Regions from separate parts of the Paenibacillus sp. KS1 genome, predicted to be linked through region 1. Evidence: riboswitches for the same ligand, from Rfam matches in the RefSeq annotation. Region 1 holds a riboswitch; each other region holds the start of a gene.

Region 1 (5,185 bases):
CACAGATAGCGCCGATATGGAGCAGTGCTGTATTTCATGGAGGGCAATGGGCGGGCAATCGGATCTTGAATCAGATGGTTCATTATCAGTTCAATTGTGCAGATCCGATAGAGTATCTTCGTCTGACGTGTGTAGAGAAGGGGTACGCTCCGGAGCAGACCGTTGGGCTTATGACCGCTGCTAAGGTGAGCCATGCATCTGTTGCTGAGCAGGATGCGGATGAATGTTCGCTTCTGTGCGTAACGACTGCCGGAACGTCTAATGCGGCTCGTGCTGGGATGCCGCGGCGAGTATTCTCATCTTATGAACCATTGAAGCCAGGGACGATTAATTCCATTCTTATTATGGATGGCAAATTGTCTGATGCCGCGGTATGGAATGTGTTCATGACGGCAACGGAGGCCAAATGTGCGGCTCTGTCTGATCTGGGCATCTTAGATTCAGAGACGGGGCGCATTGCCACGGGGACGACGACAGATGCAATTGTATTTGCCGTGATAGACAGTGGACGATATGAACCTGTGCATTGCTATGCAGGTACAGCGACCACATTGGGTCATGCGGTCGGACAACTCGTTTATACTACCGTATATGAGTCTGTCAAGACCCAGCATGAAGCGTGACCGCTAACAGATTGGAACAACCTACTAGGGTGGGAGACATATGACAGCAGCGTTCATCATAATAGCAGCATACATATGGGATCGGATTGTAGGCGATCCTCGGGCTATCCCGCATCCAGTCGTTGGGATAGGCAAAGGAATAAGCAGAGTAGAACGTGTTATACGCAGGATAAGTCCTTCCGAGCAGGCACTCAAGCCGCTAGGCATCCTGCTGCCGATTATCGTGGTAGGAGGGGCGTATGCGTCGACTTGGCTTATACTAACAGGACTATATCATGTTCATGAATATGTAGGATGGGTTGCCGAGGCATTGCTCATTGGAACGACAATTGCGGTAAAGGGACTGAAGGATGCAGGGATGGCTGTGTATCGGAGGCTGAAGGAGCAGGACTTAGAGGGTGCAAGGCGAGAAGTCGGCATGATTGTCGGCCGCGATACAGAGCAATTGGATGAACCGGAAGTCGTGCGAGCTACCGTCGAGACGGTAGCGGAGAACATTGTTGATGCGGTCATTTCGCCGCTATTCTTCGCACTTATCGGAGGCGCTCCGCTGGCTATGGCATATCGTGCGGTGAATACGCTCGATTCTATGGTCGGCTATAAAAATGAGAAATATCAGAATTTGGGCTGGGCATCTGCCCGCCTCGATGATATCGCCAACTGGATACCAGCACGGATCACTGCTGTGCTCATCACGCTGAGCGCTTGGATTCATCGGTATGATGCACGCAGGGCTTGGTCAATGGCGCTTCGAGATGCAAGCAAGCATCCAAGCCCGAATAGCGGGTGGGCAGAGGCAGCAGCAGCAGGTGCGCTTGGCATCAGGCTTGGCGGTTATAATGTGTATAAAGGAATACGTTCGTTCCGCGCTTATATGGGGGATATGAAGCAGCCTCTGCAAGCAGAGCATGTGCCTGCGGTATGCAGGCTGCTCGTAAGCAGCTCGACAGTCTTTGTTATTCTGGCAGGCCTGCTCCTATATGTGCGCGGAGGATGGCTTCTGTAGATGAATGGCGGATGAAGGAGTACAAATGGGATGACACGGACAACTAAATGGAATGCTCCCGCTATTCATCGGAACCGGCGTCGTTCAGGAGCATCGAAAAACAACAGGAAACGATTATTAATGACAAGACATATGTTACGAAAAAAGAGTCAAGCAAGCGGCAAAATTGTGCGCTTCGCACTTGTTCGTCATGGCTTGACGCAAGAGAATACGGAGCGGCGATATATTAGCTATTCGGATGTACCGCTATTGCCGGATTCACCAGAAGAGCTCCGAGCTCTTCGCCGAACATTGGCGCATCCATCACCGCTGCTATACACGAGCGATATGCGCCGCTGTCGCGACACGCTCGCCTATTTGCGTCCGCGTGACAGCATCCAAGCTGTGGAGGACACAAGGCTGCGAGAATATGACTTCGGTATGTGGGAAGGGTTAACCTACAATGACTTGAAGGAAGATCCACAGTATCGAAGATGGCTTGACGATTCATCAGCCATCCAGCCGCCGCGCGGGGAACCGTGGCAGTCCTTCTGTACGCGAACGGCGCATGTATGGTGGGAAGTGCTGCGCAATGCGCGTGATTCCTTCATCAGCAGCGGAAATCATATGGAACGGCAAGAGGGCGCTATCCGTCGTCGGCCGTACCATTCTTCGCCGCTGCCACGTGGACGTGTGCTGCGCAGCAAGACAAGCCGGATGCAGAGACAGTCATATGGAAGCGGGCCTAGTCCGCGGCCGGATGTTGTCATCGTCACACACGGGGGCGTCGTTCGTCGCTTATATACGCTGGCTTTCCCGCGGAAGTCATTCTGGGAAGCCGCTGCGCCAATCGGTGGCGGTGTTATGATTACGGCGAAGCGATGTGCCCGCAAATGGAAGTTCTTGCGAGCAGAACGGCTTCCAAGCAGATGATGACGTTTGTGTGTCAAAGCAGGTTCATTAGATGCACGCAATGATGTAATCTATTGCAACGCAGAGGCTTTTCCCCTATAATCAATTATCGAGTTTAGCACTTGGATGACGAAATGTATTCCATATTGAATAATCGTGATACTTCAGGTCCTTGGGTATGTATGCGGTACGGATCCATACGCGTTGCTCGGTAAGAGATACCGATGTATTGTATGGTCGATGCATATTCGAGGTTAATAGGGAAGCCGGTGTGAACCCGGCGCGGTCCCGCCACTGTGAATGGAGTGTTGCGCTCATGATGCCACTGTCGAATTCGTTAGTGTGTGCTGTATGAACCGCTATGGATGGGAAGGCGAGCTGCAACGTATTCTCCTAAGTCAGGAAACCTGCCTGAAGATGGACGAGCTGTATCCTTCGCGGAGAGGATCACGTCATTGGCGTAATGCATCAGGCAACATGGCAGCGCAGCTGCTTGCTTCCTGCTTCTAGGTGTCTGTTGAATATTGCGATAGATGACTTTGTGTTCCCCCGGATCGAAGGATCGGGGGTTTTTGCTGTATTTGGAAATGATTTCACATCCCATCAAGCACTTCGTTTGTACAAGGTAAACTGCAGTTCAATGCAATTGCACAGCACGAATGTATATCACAAATTCAGTCACAGTAGGATTTACAGCTCAGGTATATGCAAGTGCTCATTGACAACTGATACCGAATGGGGATGTACATACATTCTTACGGCAAGTGCAGCTTGCAGTGCATTATCGTTCGCATGGCGAAGGATGGAACCGCTTTACACCTGCACGGGTAGTACATGGTTAGAGACTAGGAAGAATGACGCGAGGGAGAGATTCTGACATGAACAAATGGCTGAACAAATGGCTGAACAAATCGGTAGCGGCGCTATTGGCGCTTATGCTTACAGTAGGACTGGCGGCTTGCGGCAATCAAGATGCGGCTAAGCCTGCTGAGAATAATACTGCACAGCAAGAGTCCAATGGCAATGGGGCTACAGAACAACCGAAGCAGGATGATCTAAAAACGACGTATCCGCTGACTGTTAAGGATGCAACGGGTGAAGAATTCACATTCGACAAAGCGCCAGAACGTATTGTGTCCGTGTCTCCAGCTGAGACAGAGTCCTTGTTCGCACTTGGATTGGATGCACAAATCGTTGGGGTGTCTGATTTTGATGATTATCCGGAAGCAGCGAAGTCCAAAGAGAAAATGGGCGGCATTACGAAGCCGAATGAAGAGGCAATTATTAAAGCTAAGCCGGACATCGTGTTCACAGGCATCTCGATGAAGGAGCCAGTTGTGAAGAAGTTCCGTGAGCTGGGCATTAAAATATTCAAGGTAGAACCAAAAACGTACGACGATGTGATTAAGAACATCGAATTGTATGGTCAAATTACGGATCAGCAAGCTAAAGCGAAGACGATTGTTGACAACATGAAGCAAGTGCGTGAAGATGTGAAGTCGGCCGTTCAAAGTGCGGAGAAGAAAAAGGTGTATATTGAATTCTCCCCAGGCTGGACAGTAGGCAGCGGCGAGTTCATGAACGAGCTGATTGAAATGGCAGGCGGCACGAACGTTGCGGCTGATTCAGCCGGCTGGATTCAAATTAACGAAGAGAACATTATTAAATCCAATCCGGATGTAATCATGTTCACGCAAGGTGTAGTGGACTCCGAGACGAACAAATCCTTGGAAGAAATTATTCGTGGACGCAGCGGTTGGAATAACATCAATGCAATTAAGAACAATCAAGTAATCGGTGTGGATCAGAACCTGATCAGCCGTCCGGGACCTCGTGTAGCTGACGGATTGAAGGCAGTTGCGAAGGCGGTTCATCCGGACTTGGTGAAATAATCATCGTGGAGAAATCGATGAATAAAATGGGTTGGTATGGAGGAGCGGGTATTGCGCTTCTCCTTTTGTCCGTTGTAGGATGTCTTGCTGTAGGCTCTGTACAAATGCCAATGGGGGAAATTGCTCAAATTCTTCTTCATCATATTCCAGGGCTGGATCAGTTCATACCGGTCACATGGGATGACGCTTCCGCGCAAATTATGATGAAGGTACGCTTCCCACGAGTTCTATTGGCAATGCTCGTAGGGGCGGCGCTTGGGGTCGCAGGTACTGCATTTCAAGGAGTGCTGCGCAACCCGTTGGCAGATCCGTATACATTAGGGGTATCTTCAGGGGCTTCTGTTGGAGCCGCATTCCTTATTTACTTCGGTTTGCAGTATTCGCTGTTCGGCGAATGGACGATTCCTGTCGTTGCATTCGCTACAGGGGTAGCGACCCTAATGTTCGTCATTAAGCTGGCCAGTGAGCAGGGGAAGATTCCAATCGAGACACTGATCTTATCTGGAGTCGTGATGCAAGCCTTTCTCGGCTCCATCGTCTCCTTTCTTGTAGCCATGACAAATCAGACGATCAATGAGATTTTGTTTTGGGTGATGGGCAGTTTGGCGATGCGAGGCTGGTCTTATACAGTGGTGCTCGCTCCTTATTTGGCAATTGGCATTGTTATTCTTATTGCATATGCAAGACCGCTTAATTTGCTTGCATTAGGTGAGCGGCAGGCCTCGCATCTCGGACTTCATGTAGAGCGGACGAAATGGGTAGTGCTGCTGACG
Region 2 (5,185 bases), on a different contig from region 1:
TCATCATCCTGAGATGTATTTTGAGACGAGTGCTGTTCTCATTACGCTCATTCTTCTGGGTAAATGGCTGGAGGCTTCAGCTAAAGGGCGGTCTTCTCAAGCGATCCAAGCTTTGATGGGGCTGCGTGCCAAAACGGCAACCGTTGTGCGCGACGGTGAACAAGTGGAAGTGCCTGTGGAAGATGTGGCAAGTGGGGATCTCGTACTTGTTCGCCCAGGTGAGAAAGTACCGGTAGACGGCATTGTAGTTAGCGGGACATCGACCGTGGATGAATCCATGCTTACCGGTGAAAGCGTCCCTGTTGAGAAGCAAGCTGGCGATAATGTATATGGGGCTACCGTGAATGCGCAGGGGGCATTTACGATGAGAGCGACTCAGGTCGGCTCCGAGACGGCCCTCTCGCAAATTATTAAAATCGTTGAGGAGGCGCAGGGCTCCAAGGCTCCGATTCAGCGGATCGCTGATAAAATATCAGGCATCTTCGTGCCGATAGTCGTTGGGATTGCGGTGCTTGTATTCTTAATTTGGTATTTCGCTGTTGAACCAGGCAACTTCGGTGTAGCCTTGTCTCGAACCATTGCCGTACTCGTAATTGCTTGCCCGTGTGCGCTCGGCTTGGCAACGCCAACGTCGATTATGGCGGGAACCGGACGTGCTGCAGAATATGGTGTACTATTCCGTGGCGGCGAGCATCTGGAAGGCGCCTATCGGGTGCAGACGGTTGTGCTCGACAAGACAGGAACCGTAACAGAAGGGGCTCCTTCGCTTACAGATGTTGTATTGCATGATGGGAATGAAGTCGAGAAGACAGAACTCTTGACCTTACTGGCATCTGCTGAGAAGCAATCCGAGCATCCATTGGCACAGGCGATTGTGAAGGGATTGTCGGAGCAAGGGATCAGTACGGTCGAACCGGATTCATTTCGAGCTGAACCTGGATATGGAATAGCGGCTGAGGTGAATGGGCATCAGATCATTGTCGGCACACGCAGATGGATGGAGAAGAACGGGGTAGCAAGCGCAGGTGCGGAGGAAGCATTGCAAGACATGGAGCAGGCAGGCAAGACGGCAATGCTTATCGCGGTTGATGGCAGCTGGAAAGGCATAGTTGCCGTTGCCGATCAAGTGAAGGCTTCTTCGAAGAAGGCCATCGAGCGGCTGCATCAAATGGGGATACGCGTTGTTATGATGACAGGAGACAACACCCGTACGGCCAGAGCAATCGCGTCACAAGTAGGGATTGATGATGTATTTGCAGAGGTGCTGCCTGAACAGAAGGCACAGCATGTGCGCGAGCTGCAGCAGAGAGGCAGTGTCGTCGCCATGGTAGGCGATGGAATTAATGATGCGCCAGCTCTGGCAGCAGCGGACATTGGGTTCGCGATCGGTACAGGTACGGATGTAGCAATGGAGACGGCAGGCGTAACCTTAATGCGTGGCGACTTGAACGGCATTGCGGATGCGATGGAGATGAGCCGCCGTACCATGCGCAACATTAAGCAGAACTTGTTCTGGGCACTTGTATACAATACGATTGGTATCCCGATTGCAGCAATCGGATTGCTTGCCCCATGGCTTGCAGGAGCGGCTATGGCCTTCAGCTCGGTATCCGTTGTACTGAATGCACTGCGGCTTCAACGCATCAAGCTGTAGCCTGACAGAATTTCACGGTAGAGATCGTGATGTTCCTAAACAGAAGGAAGCATATAATCATATCGCTGAACGTATTATGCGGTAATGATGATGCGGATCATTGACGAACTGTCAACTTTGGTGTTAACAAAAGTGGCGGCCACATGGTATGATCAAATCGGATGAAAGGTATGATTAAGGAGGTCTGAACATGCAATTACGCGTTACAGCGAAGGCAGTCGAGCGTTTTTTGGCTGATTGGGGATTCACAGCAGGAGACTCAGTACGCATATTCGTCCGCTACAGCGGATTCAGTGCTTCAGGACCTTATTCATTCGGCATCATGAAAGACAGTCCGCAATATCCAGCAGTGACGGAAGTTGTGAACGGCATTACGTTCTTTATGGAGCAAAATGATGTATGGTTCTTGGATAATCGTGAATTGACGCTAGATGAGAAAGGCGAAGATATTGTCTTTCTGCATGAAGGAATGGTCATCTAGCGCATCAACCCGTAATCATCAATAGGCGAGCCGAGAGGCTCGCCTATTGTGCATGGATAGACGCCTAGTGAATCGGAGTTTAATGAAGATAAGGTCACAGCTCCGGTATTTGTTTATTTTGGTTAGAGATGAGAAAAAATCCTTGTCATTCGTTCTGGTTAGATATATAATCGTTCTCAATTGGGGGAAGCGTGACTGCGACTTTCAATGCAATTGAATATGAGGAAACAGGTGCTTTGGGTAACGTCGAAGCTTAATAGGGAAGCCGGTTGGAAATCCGGCGCGGTCCCGCCACTGTGACAGTTGAGGTATTGCGAGAGAGCCACTGGTCGTAATCGATCGGGAAGGCTGCAAAGGCCAATGAAGCTGAAGCCAGGAGACCTGCCTGTTTTGACAACACTGTTCGTACCTACGGGAGATAGGGAAGTGTTCGTAAGCATGGATATCGGTTTTCGATTCCTCTTAGCATGAGGGTAGTATGCTAATGAGACGGAAGGATCGATTTATTCCACTATGACTTCATGGACGTTTACGAGACATTTCTGTTGTTGGACAGGAATGTCTTTTTTGCATATTGGGATGCAATGAAAATTTCTGAAGTCTGAGTGATAAAGTCACATATGGTGGGGTAGAGCGTTCAACTGCAATCTTAATTCCGTGTTAAGCGATAGAAATTGTACAACTATATCCCGTACGGCAAATTGACTCATGGAGAGGGGCAGTATGATGACCGTTCATTCAATCAAGACAAGCACAGCAGGTTACCCTCGGATCGGATACGACCGGGAATGGAAGAAGGTATTGGAGCAATATTGGGCTGGGAACAGTTCTGTTCAGCAGCTGGAAGAAGAATTGGCGCGCATCAATGATGTTCGGCTGAAGACGATGCAGGACGCTGGCATTGACCTGATTCCAGTAAATGATTACTCCTGGTATGATCATGTGCTTGATATGACAGCCACATTCGGATTGATACCGTCACGGTTTGCATATGACGGTGGAGAAGTGAACGCAGATTTGCTGTTCGCCTTGGCTCGCGGTACACAGGATGCGGTAGCTTGCGAGATGACGAAGTGGTTTAATACGAACTATCACTACATTGTGCCGGAATGGGAAGGCAAGGCGCCGCAATTGACGGTCAATCGCCCGTTGCAAGCCTATCGCCAAGCGAAGCAGATTCATGGCATTGAAGGTAAGCCAGTCATCATCGGGCCATATACTTATGTCCGCTTTATTAAAGGGATTAAACCGGAAGAGCGCCTGAACGTTCTTCGCCAATTCGTAGGGGTATACGGACAGTTGCTTAGCGAGTTGGAGGGTGAAGGTGTGCAGGCTGTGCAATTGGATGAACCTGCATTCGTGCTGGAAATGCCAAGCGAGCATTGGGCTGCTGTGAAGGAAGTCTATGCCGAATTGCGCAAGGCAGCACCAAGCTTATCATTATGGGTTCAGACCTACTTCGATGCGGTGTCCGACTACGAAGCGTTCGTGTCGCTTCCGGTGGATACGCTCGGATTAGACTTTGTTCATGATAGAGGGAGAAATGAAGCAGCGCTTCGTCAATTCGGATTCCCTGCGCAGAAGCAGCTTGCTGTCGGCATTATTGATGGCCGCAATATTTGGCGTACGGACTTAGCGGCTGCTGCAGTATGGCTGGAGTCTGTGGAAGGGATTGTACCGAAGGAACGCTGGATTATTCAGCCATCATGCAGCCTGCTTCATGTACCACTCACGGCGGCGCGGGAAACTGAGCTGTCAGCACCAGTGCGCGAGGCATTGGCGTTCGCGGATGAGAAGCTGGAGGAGACTGCCCTACTTGCTCGTCACTTCGCAAGCCCGAGTGAAGAGACGCGTGCAGCATTAGCAGAGAGCGGTGCTCGTGTTCAAGCATGGCGGACAGAACCATTAAGACAGCGTCCACAAGTCGTTCAGGCGTTGGAAGAACTGCTTCGTGCAGAAAAGGAAAAAGGAATTGAACGTCTTCCATTCGAGGAACGCAAGGAGCTTCAACGCAAGCGCTGGCCATCGCTGCCGCTCCTGCCGACCACAACGATTGGCAGTATGCCGCAAACTGCGGATATCCGGCGCGCACGCCTTCGCTTCCGCAAGGGAGAATGGGATGCGAAGACGTATGAAACCTATTTGGAAGAAGAAATGACACGCTGGATTTGCATTCAGGAAGAGATCGGCATTGACGTGCTGGTACATGGTGAATTCGAACGCACGGACATGGTCGAATACTTTGGCGAGAAGCTGGACGGGTTCGCGTTCACGAAGTTCGGCTGGGTACAATCCTATGGCTCGCGCTGTGTAAAACCACCGGTTCTGTACGGAGATGTGGCGTTCACAGAGCCGATGACGGTGAAGGAAACGGCATTTGCGCAGTCCTTGACGTCTCAGCCGGTTAAGGGGATGCTTACGGGCCCGGTTACGATCTTGAACTGGTCGTTCGTACGTGACGACATTCCTCGTGAGCAGGCGGCATTCCAGCTGGCGTACGCGCTTCGTCAAGAGATTGCAGCACTGGAGACTGCAGGTATTGGCATGATCCAGGTCGATGAGCCTGCGGTGAAGGAAGGTATGCCGCTTAAGGCGGAGGACGCTGTCTATTATACGGATTGGGCAGTGCTTGCTTTCCGGCTTGCAACATGCGGAGCAGCGCCTGAGACGCAAGTACACACGCATATGTGCTATTGCGACTTCTCCGACATGGTCGATACGATCCGCAAGATGGATGCGGACGTGATCTCGCTCGAAACGGCACGCAGCGGCGGCGATATGATTGCTACGCTGGAGGAGCAGAGCTATGAGCTTGGCATTGGTCTGGGTGTATATGATATTCACAGTCCACGTGTGCCTGCTGTAGAAGAGATTGATCGGATCATCGAGCAGGCGCTTCGTGTGCTGCCGGTTGAGACGTTCTGGATTAACCCAGATTGTGGTCTGAAGACGCGCCGCGAGCCGGAGACGGTAGCTGCACTGCGCAACATGGTAGAAGCAACGAAGCTTGCTCGCGCCCGTCGTCAAGCTTCTGTGCTGCCTACGGAGGC
Region 3 (5,185 bases), on a different contig from region 1:
ACACTGGACAGTACATCAATGAACACATCGTCTTGCACCTCGGTATGTTCAAAAGACTCCGCAATTTCGCATATCCACGCCATATCCGATTCAGACAACCCCGTATGGAGTCTGCACAGCTGCTTGATTCGTTCTTTGAAATCAATCATAGGACATGACGATCGTGGTTGCGATTTCAATCATCGGACACCGTCTATCCATACTTAATTTGCGCAGGGTTTGATAGGCTTCCTCTTCGGTATAGCCATTTTCCTTCATCAAGATCCCTTTCGCCTTCTCCACTGCTTTGCGCTCTTCCATCTTCTGCGTCAGCTTCGATAGATTCTGCTCCAGCTTGCGTATTTCCTTGCCTTTGGCAATGGTCACTTCCACCATGGGAATGAACGACTTTTCATCAAGCGGCTTTACCAGATAGCCAAGCGCACCGACAGCCGAGGCTTTCTCGATAGTTTGCTTGTCGCTGAAGGCGGTCAGGAGAAGAATTCCTCCTGCCAGCTGCTCTGATAAGATTCGTTTACTAGCCTTGAGCCCATCGAGGATGGGCATTTGAACATCCATGATGACGAGGTCAGGCAGATGCTTCTTACATAATTCGATGGCTTCAAATCCATCGGAAGCTTCGCCTACTACATTGTAGTCCGCCTCTTCGAGCATCTCACGAATATCCATTCTTGTAATAGGTTCGTCGTCGACTATTACAATTTTTCCATTCATGTGTCATGCACCTCATTGTCTGCCGTTATTTGCTTGTCTATTGGTATTGCGCCTCTTGTAATAATAGAATCAGCCGTTTACGCTTCCAAGTATTGCTGAAGCGCCTCCACTCCCACATTCTCTATCGTCGAGACTTCAAATATCTGTTCCACACCAGCCGCCTGCAGATGAGCTCTCGCTTGTGCGATTTGCTCCTGCGACTCGGCCAGTTCCACCTTCGTCACCACGCCGATGACCGGCTTGGCGAATACAGTTGCGAAGGCCGGTGGGAAGTAGCTATCTTCCTTCGTGCAATCTTGCACAAGCCCGATTACGTCAGCATCTACGCTGGTTACGAGCAGCATCTTGTATAAATATCGGTTCTCGATGCACTCGCCCGGCGTATCGATCGCTTGGTCGAAGCTTTCAATCGCTTGCGTCTTTTTATAGGCAATTTCTTGACCGTGCAGCCATTGGCACAGTGTCGTCTTGCCAGAACCGGTACTTCCGGCGAAAATAATTTTTCTCATCAGCTTCTTCACCTACGTTCTCGTTATGTTCGCAGCAGTTGAGAAGCCTAAAATATTTTGAAGTCCAAACAGCACTTCACTTATAGCAGATTCGACAGAGGATACATCGCCTGTAATGACGAGTGATCCGCTGAAGCGATCGACGAAGCCGATCTGTACGCCAGCCGCCTTCGTCGCGATATCCGCTGCAATAATGGAAGCCTCGCTTGGTGTTATCGTCATGACTCCGATTGAATCATGTGCGTCATTCCCTAATCCCAGCTTCTTATAGATATCAGGGTTCGGATTCGCGATAATATGAGCCAGCGTGACCTGTTTACCAGGCACGTACTCTTGGATAACGCGTTGTTTCTCAGTGTGTTGCTCCATACCATCATCTCACTCTCATGTCAGAAACACGTGAAATTGCTGTAAAAAAACATAAAAGCCCCTTAAAAGTTCACACAGGAATTTTAAGAAGCCTCTTTGCTTGGTTTTGTATGCAACACGCCGTTGTGTTACCTTTACTATATTTTAATACTGCAAACGTTGTCAATACACATTCAGACAAAATTCGACGCAAACCTACGATTGAAACATTTTGTTCAAAATTTCAGCCACATCTCCAGTTGTTGGTACACGAGGATTCGTCGCTGTGCAGCCGTCTTTCAACGCACCTTCAGCAATCGACTCTCTCATTTCGTCCAGCAGCGCCTTCTCAATTCCGCATTCCTTCAGCGTCTGCGACATCTGCAATTGCTTCTGCAGCTGCTTGATAGCTTGCACCAAGCTGCGTACACCGCTCTTCGGATTCGGTGCGGATAGACCCAAGCTTTTCGCGATTTCTGCATAGCGAACCGCTGAAGCTGTGCTCTCTTCCCTGCCATAGCCTGGCTTATAATTCGCATTGAATTCAATAACATGCGGGAGCAGCATCGCATTCATGCGGCCATGCGCAATTTTGAATTTGGCTCCAGCGACATGCGCAATGCCATGGTTAAGCCCCAGCGAAGTAATATTAAATGCCATGCCCGCAATACAGGAGGCATTATGCATCTTCTCACGTGCTTCTAAATCTCCACCATCCTTATATGCACGTGGCAAGTAAGCAAACACCAGCTTAATTGCCTTCTCGGCAAGCGCATCGGATATATCATTCGCTTTTGTAGACACATAAGCTTCAATCGCATGCGTCAATACATCCATTCCAGTATCTGCCGTAATGAAGTCCGGCACACTCTTAACCAGCTCCGGATCCAATATCGCCTCTTGCGGCAGCATATCATCGGATACGAGTGGGTATTTAATGTTCTTCTGTTTGTCGCTGATTACCGAAAATGATGTCACCTCGGAGCCCGTCCCGCTTGTCGTCGGGATTGCCACGAATGGAATCTCCTGCTGGTTCAGAAGCTTCTGCGCAAACAGCTTCATCGCCTTAGCCGCATCAATGGCAGACCCGCCGCCAATTGCAATGATTAAATCTGTGTTGAACGCACCCAATGCCTCAACACCTTCGGTTACGATTTCAACAGGAGGATCAGGTACGATATTGCTGAAAATATATTGCTCATTGCTCTCATGCAGCCGATCGAATACCATGTTGATCATCCCTGACTTGACCATGAATGGATCGGTAACGATGAAAATCCGCTTATTACGCCATTCCATCAGACGATCCAGCGCGCCATGCCCCATATAGAGATCGGCTTTGATCGAAAGTTTATCCACGTAAAGCACCTCCAACGAGTAGTTGCAACAAAAAAAGAGGCCTCTCAAAGGGATGGATCCCTTCAAAAAGCCTCTTTGCTTGTTATGTCGTGTGCACGCCATTGTGCAACTTATCATTCAATTATCATCTATACTGTACATCGTAACGCAAACAGGCGTCAACCTCAATATAATCGAGTTCATCATTACGACAAATCTGTATAAGAAAAAAGGTGGGACATGCACATCATTGTGCATTTGGTTCTTCTTCGTTGAAAAACGTCCCGCTTGCCCAGCTTGTACATCTTTGTATTTTCGGCGGCGACCACCAGGCTGACTCGACTGCGTTGTCGACAGCCTCCAAGAAAATATAAAAAAGCCTAGCGAGGCGCAATCGTCACTAGACTTGTAAACCAGTCACTTTCGCCTCGAAATGACTGGCCTGGCAAAGTTACTAGACAAAAGACCTGACTTAAGACCGAGCATTCGGCCTATCACAGTGGCGGGACCGCGTTGGATTTGCACCAAACTTCCATCGTCTATAACTTCTTCTATTGTGCATGACGTGAATGGGTCATCCATTCGACAATTATTATAGCACAAACAATCTGTAACGCAATATGAAAAAAAGATAAAAGTTGAGGATCGAAATAGTTAAGAGTGATTTGCCCGTCAATATGTCCCGGCAGATGTGAAGCTGCCCTGCCCTTTGAGATAGCAATCGAAAAACTGTACTAGAATATGATTCATCGTTTCAAGACAGTAATAGGGATCAATCTCCGCCACCCTGCCGCCCTGCAGCATATTGGATATTAGCGGGGAAATGAGAGACAGGTCGGTAAGACTCATATGCTCCGCTCCTTGGAAATGGACGGTATGCACGACTTTACCGTTTTTATCAATAACCTTGTTAGCTGCATAAGGGGATTTGCTGTTGTGCTGTAGGAGCTGTACCCACACACCGTCAGAATAGATATTAAGAAGTGGAGTCGTATAGGGCTGGTTGCTTGCCGCAAAATCATCGGTCTCCTTGTTGTATATGAGCTCGCCAAACATTGGGGCATCGATATTGACAACGGCGCCAACATCATCACGCTCCCTGCCAAGCCTCATGCTTGCCGCTCCACCCATAGAGTGTCCGAACAGACCTATTTTCTGGGTATTCATCAGCTGATACACCTTGTCACTGCTCGTTTTTGCTTTTCCTAAAATCGTATCGATTACAAAATTCATGTCATCCGTACGCAGCTTCATCCATTTTTGAATAAGCCCATAGGTTTGCTCTACCGTATATCTGCCCATGTTGCTGTCAATGACTTCCTGCATAAAATTCCAATCGGTGAATGTTTTGTTTCCGTCATTGGATTCCGTATAATAAGAATGATACGGATGATCGATAGCGCATACTACGTACCCGTGGCTCGCAAGCTCCATATAGGCTGAGATATTGCTTCCTTTGCTGCCGAATGCACCATGAGAGAATACCAACAATGGATAGGTACCGTTTGCATGTTCAGGATACCAAAACTCAACATTGACGTGCCGATTTTCTCCTGTGTCTGTAAATTGTTCGATACGATTTTTATCAACATAGGTATATGATGCGGTTGCGACTTGATACTTCCCCGTAATTGGGGGCAAATGATACTGCGGAAATACGAGAGCAGGAGTTACAGCAATGACGACGAGCATAAACATACCAACTGCATTCCTGATAACGCGGCCGCTTTTATATTCTTTGTGTTCCTCTTTGCTGCGTATGAGCGTCCATACTCCAAGTAGCGCCCAGACAAGCAGCAGCAGTCCAAGTCCCATCCAACGGAAGCTCCACTCAATGACCGAAGCCAATGTGAAAATTAGGAATGCTGCAGAAGCGCCAATCCTTATCAAAGCTTTGATCTTTTTCTGATATGACTTTGTACAAATGCGGAATACTGCAAATGATATCTCACAAACTGCTGCAATAATCAATATGATGTTTCCTATCATCCAAATCCAAGCCTCCTCTGCTTCATTCGTGCAGCATCAGCATACATAACGATTGGTGCAGAGTAAATATGAACGACACTATGCTGTATGAATAACAAAGTAAGCTGTAAAAAAGACGAGGTAAGCTGCTGCCTCCCCGTCTTATTGTTCTTCATCATTTTTTAGTTTTTGTAGCTTCTCATTGATTTCCATTGCGACCTTCCTGTCACTGCTCCATTCAAGCCAACGGACAAGCAGGGAGATAATTGCGATTTCAAATGCGAGTATCATTGTGTTAACTACTCCCG
Region 4 (5,185 bases), on a different contig from region 1:
TTTGTAGATAAAAAGAAAAAAGAGAATTGGATCATCCAATCCAAAGATCGGAGCGCCGTTGTATCGGTCGATGCAGTTTCCGGCAAGGTACTTACCATATCGCTGAGCTTCAAAATGGAGGAGGTAACTGATGAGTACGCATCGTACCTGAAGGCAGCACAGTCAGCAGCGGAGCAGTTTCGCAAAAATGCGGAGCTGGTCTTTACGGAAGCTCACTTTTTCCAGAACAATATCGCAGACAATAAAACAGAATCGATGACTTTCGGAGCGAAAGACAATCAATTCGTTCAGATCGATACGAAGACAAATAAGCCATTAAATTACCGCTTTACATACAAGGCAGCGGATATGGATCGCAAAATCATAAGCGTGGCAGAGCAGGCTGTAAAAAGTATGGGAATCGATAAGGTTCAACCATTTACGAACATTGAATACGAAAAATATGAAGGAAGAGAAGAATGGAAGCTAGCAAGGAAAATAGAGGTTAAAGGTGATTTCAGGAAAAATGGGGCTGTGATGATAGATGAGAATAACCGGGCGTTCGTGGTCGAGGCTGCTGCCACAATTGAAGCAAAAACGGGCAAGCTTATATCCATAAATGTTAAGCCTACAACGGATAATCAGAAGCGCAAATCATTGACAAAAGAGCAAGGTGTTGTGATCGCTAAGCCTATCGCGAAGAAATTGTGGGGCGTAGACTTATCTTCCTACGAGGTGAAGGTTAATAAGGACTGGGGCGACTACACGTTTAGCAGCAAGGGCAAGGACTCAATTGTAGCCAAGTTTGATAACTTCGGCAATCTCGTTCGCATGGAACGAAAATAGAATAAATAATATAGAGAGCAGAATGGTTATGTTATATATAATTATGGGTTCTAAATAATAGAAGAGAGGGCGCCACAACTGGCGCCCCTTTTCCATTTAAGCTAATTATATCTGATGGCATTCGACATCCCTTATGAAAACAATCACTTATTGACTATAACGGGAAAGACTCTTGTTATATTTCAGAAGTTCTGGGACAATAATAATCAGATTATAAGAGGAAGTTCAGTGATTTATAGAAGAACTTATAAGCAAGTAAGACAGAATTTTAACGTGTTGAAAAGAGGGCACTAGATGAATAAGCAATCCATCTATGGATTAACATTGGATCAGTTGGCCGCTTGGTTAGAGGAGCGGGGGCATAAGAAGTCACGGGCATCCCAAGTGTGGGATTATCTATATCGTAAGCGGGTCAAGGATTTCGCTGATATGACAGAAGTAAATGAAGCCAGCGTAGCACTGCTGTCTGAACACTTCGTTATTCATACGCTTAGCGAGCATGTGAAGCAGCAATCGGCTGACGGCACAATCAAGTTCTTGTTCAAGCTGCAGGATGGCAACTTGATCGAGACAGTATTGATGAGACACAAATTCGGGCTGTCGGTATGTGTGACGACTCAGGTTGGCTGCAACATCGGCTGCAGCTTTTGTGCGAGCGGACTGCTGGCGAAGAGCCGCGACTTGTCGAGCGGTGAGATTGTGGAGCAAATCATGAAGGTTCAGCACCATTTGGATGCAGTGGGTGAGGGTGATTTAGTCAGCCATATCGTCGTGATGGGTATCGGAGAACCATTCGATAACTTCGAGAATATCGTTGACTTCTTGCGGGTTGTTACCGACCACAAAGGTCTGGCAATTGGAGCGAGACGAATTACGGTTTCGACAAGTGGATTGGCGAATAAGATTAAAGACTTCGCAGATATTAATCTGCGGGTGAACTTGGCCCTATCCTTGCATGCGCCGAATGATGAGCTTCGCACGCGCATTATGAAGATTAACCGCGCGATTCCGATTGCGAAGGTGATGGAGGCGATTCGGTACTTCATCAACACGACGAACCAACGGGTGACACTGGAATATATTTTGCTGAAGGACGTGAACGATCAGCAGGAGCACGCGCTTGAGTTGGTGCAGCTGATTCAAGAGTGGAAGATGCAGGACGAGGTCAATGTGAACTTGATTCCGTACAATCCAGTTGATGAGCACAGCCAGTATCAGCGCAGTGAGCAGGAGTCAATTCGCGGCTTCTATGATGTCATGAAGAAAAATGACATTAGCTGCAGTGTACGGTTGGAGCATGGCACAGATATTGATGCAGCATGCGGACAGCTTCGCAGTAAGCAGATTAAGAAGGAAAGCGGTGCTGGTGCCGATCAGGCAGCTATGAGCTAAAATCAATTTGTAGTTTACAAAAAGCGTACCTACCAATGGGTAGGGCGCTTTTTTTCGTGCTGTCTATGAGAAAGTTCTTTGTCCGTCATGCTAAATTTTGCTACAATAAAACCGCGTATTCTTATCGCAATTACATAGAAATAGTTTATATGGTGCTGTGCATGCGCAGCTTAATAGGGAAGTCGATGCGAGTTCGACGCGGTCCCGCCACTGTAACGCAGAGCTGATAATCAAGGCTTTTATCCACTGTTAACTGAGTTAACGGGAAGGTAGATTGTCGAGCGATGATGCGAAGCCAGGAGACCTGCCATATAAGTGCTCTATATTTCTCACGAGGATGGGAGGGGGATGTTTATTCGTGCTGCTAGTAGGAGATTACTAGTGTATTTGGCTGCACAGAAGTGGTTACCTAACATCTTTCTAACAAGGAAAGGTGTTTTTTTATTGCCTTTATATTGATTTATAAGGAGAGCGGACATTGAAGATTACGAACAGAATGTTGAAGAAGAGCTTGTCTGCATTACTAAGTATCGTATTGTTGTTATCACTTGTACAGCCACAAGTCATAGGAGCGGCTAGTGGGCAGGGCAATACTCAGTTAAATAACATGATTGAACATACGGTTCAATATTATAAGGACTATTATAATGATGCTTCTAATCAAGACGCTGTAAGTGATTCATGGTGGGAGCTTGTTGCTCTGTGGAGTGCGGGTCAAGATTTGCATGATGGGACTTGGAAGTTGCCCGCGTGGGAAAAGAAGGAGCCGAGACGATATCGTCCCCAATCCAATGGAACGGAACAGATACAATACATATTCGGCTTGCTTTCGATGGGGAGAGATCCTGAACATGCTTGGGAAACAAATCGAAACCTGTGGTCAGATTTAGCATCACAGCAAAATCAAACAACAGGATCCTTTGGTGCCGTAAATAAGCATATTTGGTCCATACTTGCACTCAATGCCGGATTGAAGCGGGGACAGGATGTCGGGGTATGGAAGGATGACGCATCTCGACAGAAGGCTCTGAAGTATTTACTCAGTGCCCAGTACGCAGACGGCGGATTCGGACTTGAGGCTACGGGAAGCACAGGTGACACCGATATAACTGGAATGGCCCTGCTGGCATTAGGCCAATATCAAGGAGATAGCGCTGTTGAGCAGGCGATTGAACGTGCAAAGAACTTACTGATGAAGCGTCAGTTGAACAGTGCAGGATTCGCTTCTGAAAGTGAGGGTATCGTCGGGGACGAGAATTCGAATAGCTTATCTACTTCCGTATCCGGCTTAATCGCTTCAGGTGAAGATGTATTTGGCTCTAGATGGACGAAGAATGGGAAAACGTTTTTGGATGCGTATTCTCAATTTCAGAAGGCTGACGGTTCATTTGCTTGGCTAGTTAAGGACACTGATGGTAATGGCATGGCAACACAGCAGGCGCTTACTGCCTTGTTGGATATTCAAAGCGGCGAATCCGTATGGTCGCGTATTGCTGATGCGAAGCCGCTACAGAATTATCGTTCAAGCATCTTGACTACCTCTCAAATTGATAATGGCGCGGTAGATCCGGAAGTTGAGATTACACTGTCTGGCGATTTATTTAGAGTCGAGTCTACTAAAGCTGACAGCTGGTCTATCGATGTAGGAACGACTGGACTAAAGCTGAAGGAAATCTCCAAGCTGAGTAATGAAAAAGTAAAAATATCATTCAGTGGTCGTGCAAAAGCAGGCACTGTTGCGATACAGTCCTTGGCAGGAACGACTGCAGGCATTGTAAGCAGTAACGTAGTCAGTATTCGCATAGAGGCACCTAAACCGGTTGGTTTAGTTACTTTATCCGTGGAGAGACGCACCTTAAACGAGCCAGATATTCTAGTGCCAACTGCCGTACCGATCTATGAAGGAGAGACAGCCTTTTCCATCCTTAAGAAAGTGCTGGAGGAACAGGGGATCGAATTAGAGTTCCAAGGGAAAGGTGCTTCTGTATATGTAGAAAGTATCGATGACCTTTGGGAAAAGGATCATGGGGATGGAAGCGGATGGGTATATACCGTAAATGGAGTCGCACCGAAGTCTAGCGCAGGAGCATACCCATTAAAGGATGGAGATATTCTCCGTTGGCAATATACAAAGAACTTAGGCAAGGATATTGAGGATCAAGACAAGCCTAATCAACCGAACGACAAGGTGATTCAAGTCGATGAGAAGGAACAGAGAGTTGAAATAGGCTCTCCACAAGATGAATTGTCATCCAACAAGACAATACTTGTGTTTCCGAAACAAGAATTGCCACATGTTACTTCGGTAACGAGTAGTACATATCTTGAAATTGAATCGAATACTGTTGTCATTTCTCCGGCTTGGGACAAAAAACTGGAACTTCCTCATAGTGGGGATGCAAATAATGAGGCGCTTCTTGCAAAAGTGAACGAAGTTCTATCTCATGTGAAGAAGGAGACAGAGAACATTGATCTGCGTGTCAAACTAGGCGGAGATCAAGATATTCAATTCAATCAGCATGTAACGCTAGTGTTAAAGGGTCAGGGAGATAATGAAGCAGGATATTTGGATGCCAGTGGGACTTTTACTGCTATACAAAAATACGATGATGCATCTGTTCGTAATGATGATGCCTACTCCTATGGAGAACAAGGCGAACTCGTAATCAAGACAAGGCATTTTTCTGAATTTGTCACTTATATAACGAAAGCCAAGGAAGGTAACGGAGGAACCGAAGTACCCGGCGGAGATAATGGAACGGGTACCGAAAAGCCAGAAGTACCTGGCGGGGATAATGGAACAGGTACCGAAAAACCAGAAGTACCTGGTGGAGATAAAGGTACAGGCACCGGAAATGGTGGCGGCGTTGTCGTGCCACCTTTTGTTGCAGATACGATAACCTTTTCAGTAGAAAAGCGTTCAATCGGAGCGGGGGACATTATTGCCCCAATGACGGTACCACTTCAA

The links. A riboswitch is a leader RNA that binds a small molecule or an ion and turns the genes downstream of it on or off. The one in region 1 is predicted to bind cobalamin.
Region 2: another riboswitch for cobalamin. It lies ahead of metE (5-methyltetrahydropteroyltriglutamate--homocysteine S-methyltransferase); the one in region 1 lies ahead of BBG47_RS15080 (ABC transporter substrate-binding protein).
Region 3: another riboswitch for cobalamin. It lies ahead of BBG47_RS22030 (1-propanol dehydrogenase PduQ); the one in region 1 lies ahead of BBG47_RS15080 (ABC transporter substrate-binding protein).
Region 4: another riboswitch for cobalamin. It lies ahead of BBG47_RS06335 (S-layer homology domain-containing protein); the one in region 1 lies ahead of BBG47_RS15080 (ABC transporter substrate-binding protein).

Annotation. Positions count from the first base shown of each region.
Region 1 is NZ_MAIS01000041.1:12,832-18,016, forward strand. It holds gene BBG47_RS15065 (adenosylcobinamide amidohydrolase) at 1-623, shown strand, start outside; gene cbiB (adenosylcobinamide-phosphate synthase CbiB) at 664-1,629, shown strand; gene BBG47_RS15075 (histidine phosphatase family protein) at 1,660-2,541, shown strand; cobalamin riboswitch at 2,738-2,949, shown strand; gene BBG47_RS15080 (ABC transporter substrate-binding protein) at 3,411-4,412, shown strand; gene BBG47_RS15085 (FecCD family ABC transporter permease) at 4,430-5,185, shown strand, end outside.
Region 2 is NZ_MAIS01000038.1:13,880-19,064, forward strand. It holds gene BBG47_RS14400 (heavy metal translocating P-type ATPase) at 1-1,654, shown strand, start outside; gene BBG47_RS14405 (HesB/YadR/YfhF family protein) at 1,845-2,135, shown strand; cobalamin riboswitch at 2,348-2,538, shown strand; gene metE (5-methyltetrahydropteroyltriglutamate--homocysteine S-methyltransferase) at 2,862-5,185, shown strand, end outside.
Region 3 is NZ_MAIS01000082.1:20,979-26,163, reverse strand. It holds gene BBG47_RS22050 (sensor histidine kinase) at 1-149, opposite strand, end outside; gene BBG47_RS22045 (ANTAR domain-containing response regulator) at 142-714, opposite strand; gene BBG47_RS22040 (EutP/PduV family microcompartment system protein) at 792-1,223, opposite strand; gene BBG47_RS22035 (BMC domain-containing protein) at 1,236-1,592, opposite strand; gene BBG47_RS22030 (1-propanol dehydrogenase PduQ) at 1,788-2,930, opposite strand; adenosylcobalamin (AdoCbl) riboswitch at 3,318-3,469, opposite strand; gene BBG47_RS22025 (alpha/beta hydrolase family protein) at 3,582-4,898, opposite strand; gene BBG47_RS22020 (DUF3021 family protein) at 5,040-5,185, opposite strand, start outside.
Region 4 is NZ_MAIS01000012.1:66,589-71,773, forward strand. It holds gene BBG47_RS06325 (hypothetical protein) at 1-825, shown strand, start outside; gene rlmN (dual-specificity RNA methyltransferase RlmN) at 1,120-2,217, shown strand; cobalamin riboswitch at 2,351-2,543, shown strand; gene BBG47_RS06335 (S-layer homology domain-containing protein) at 2,696-5,185, shown strand, end outside.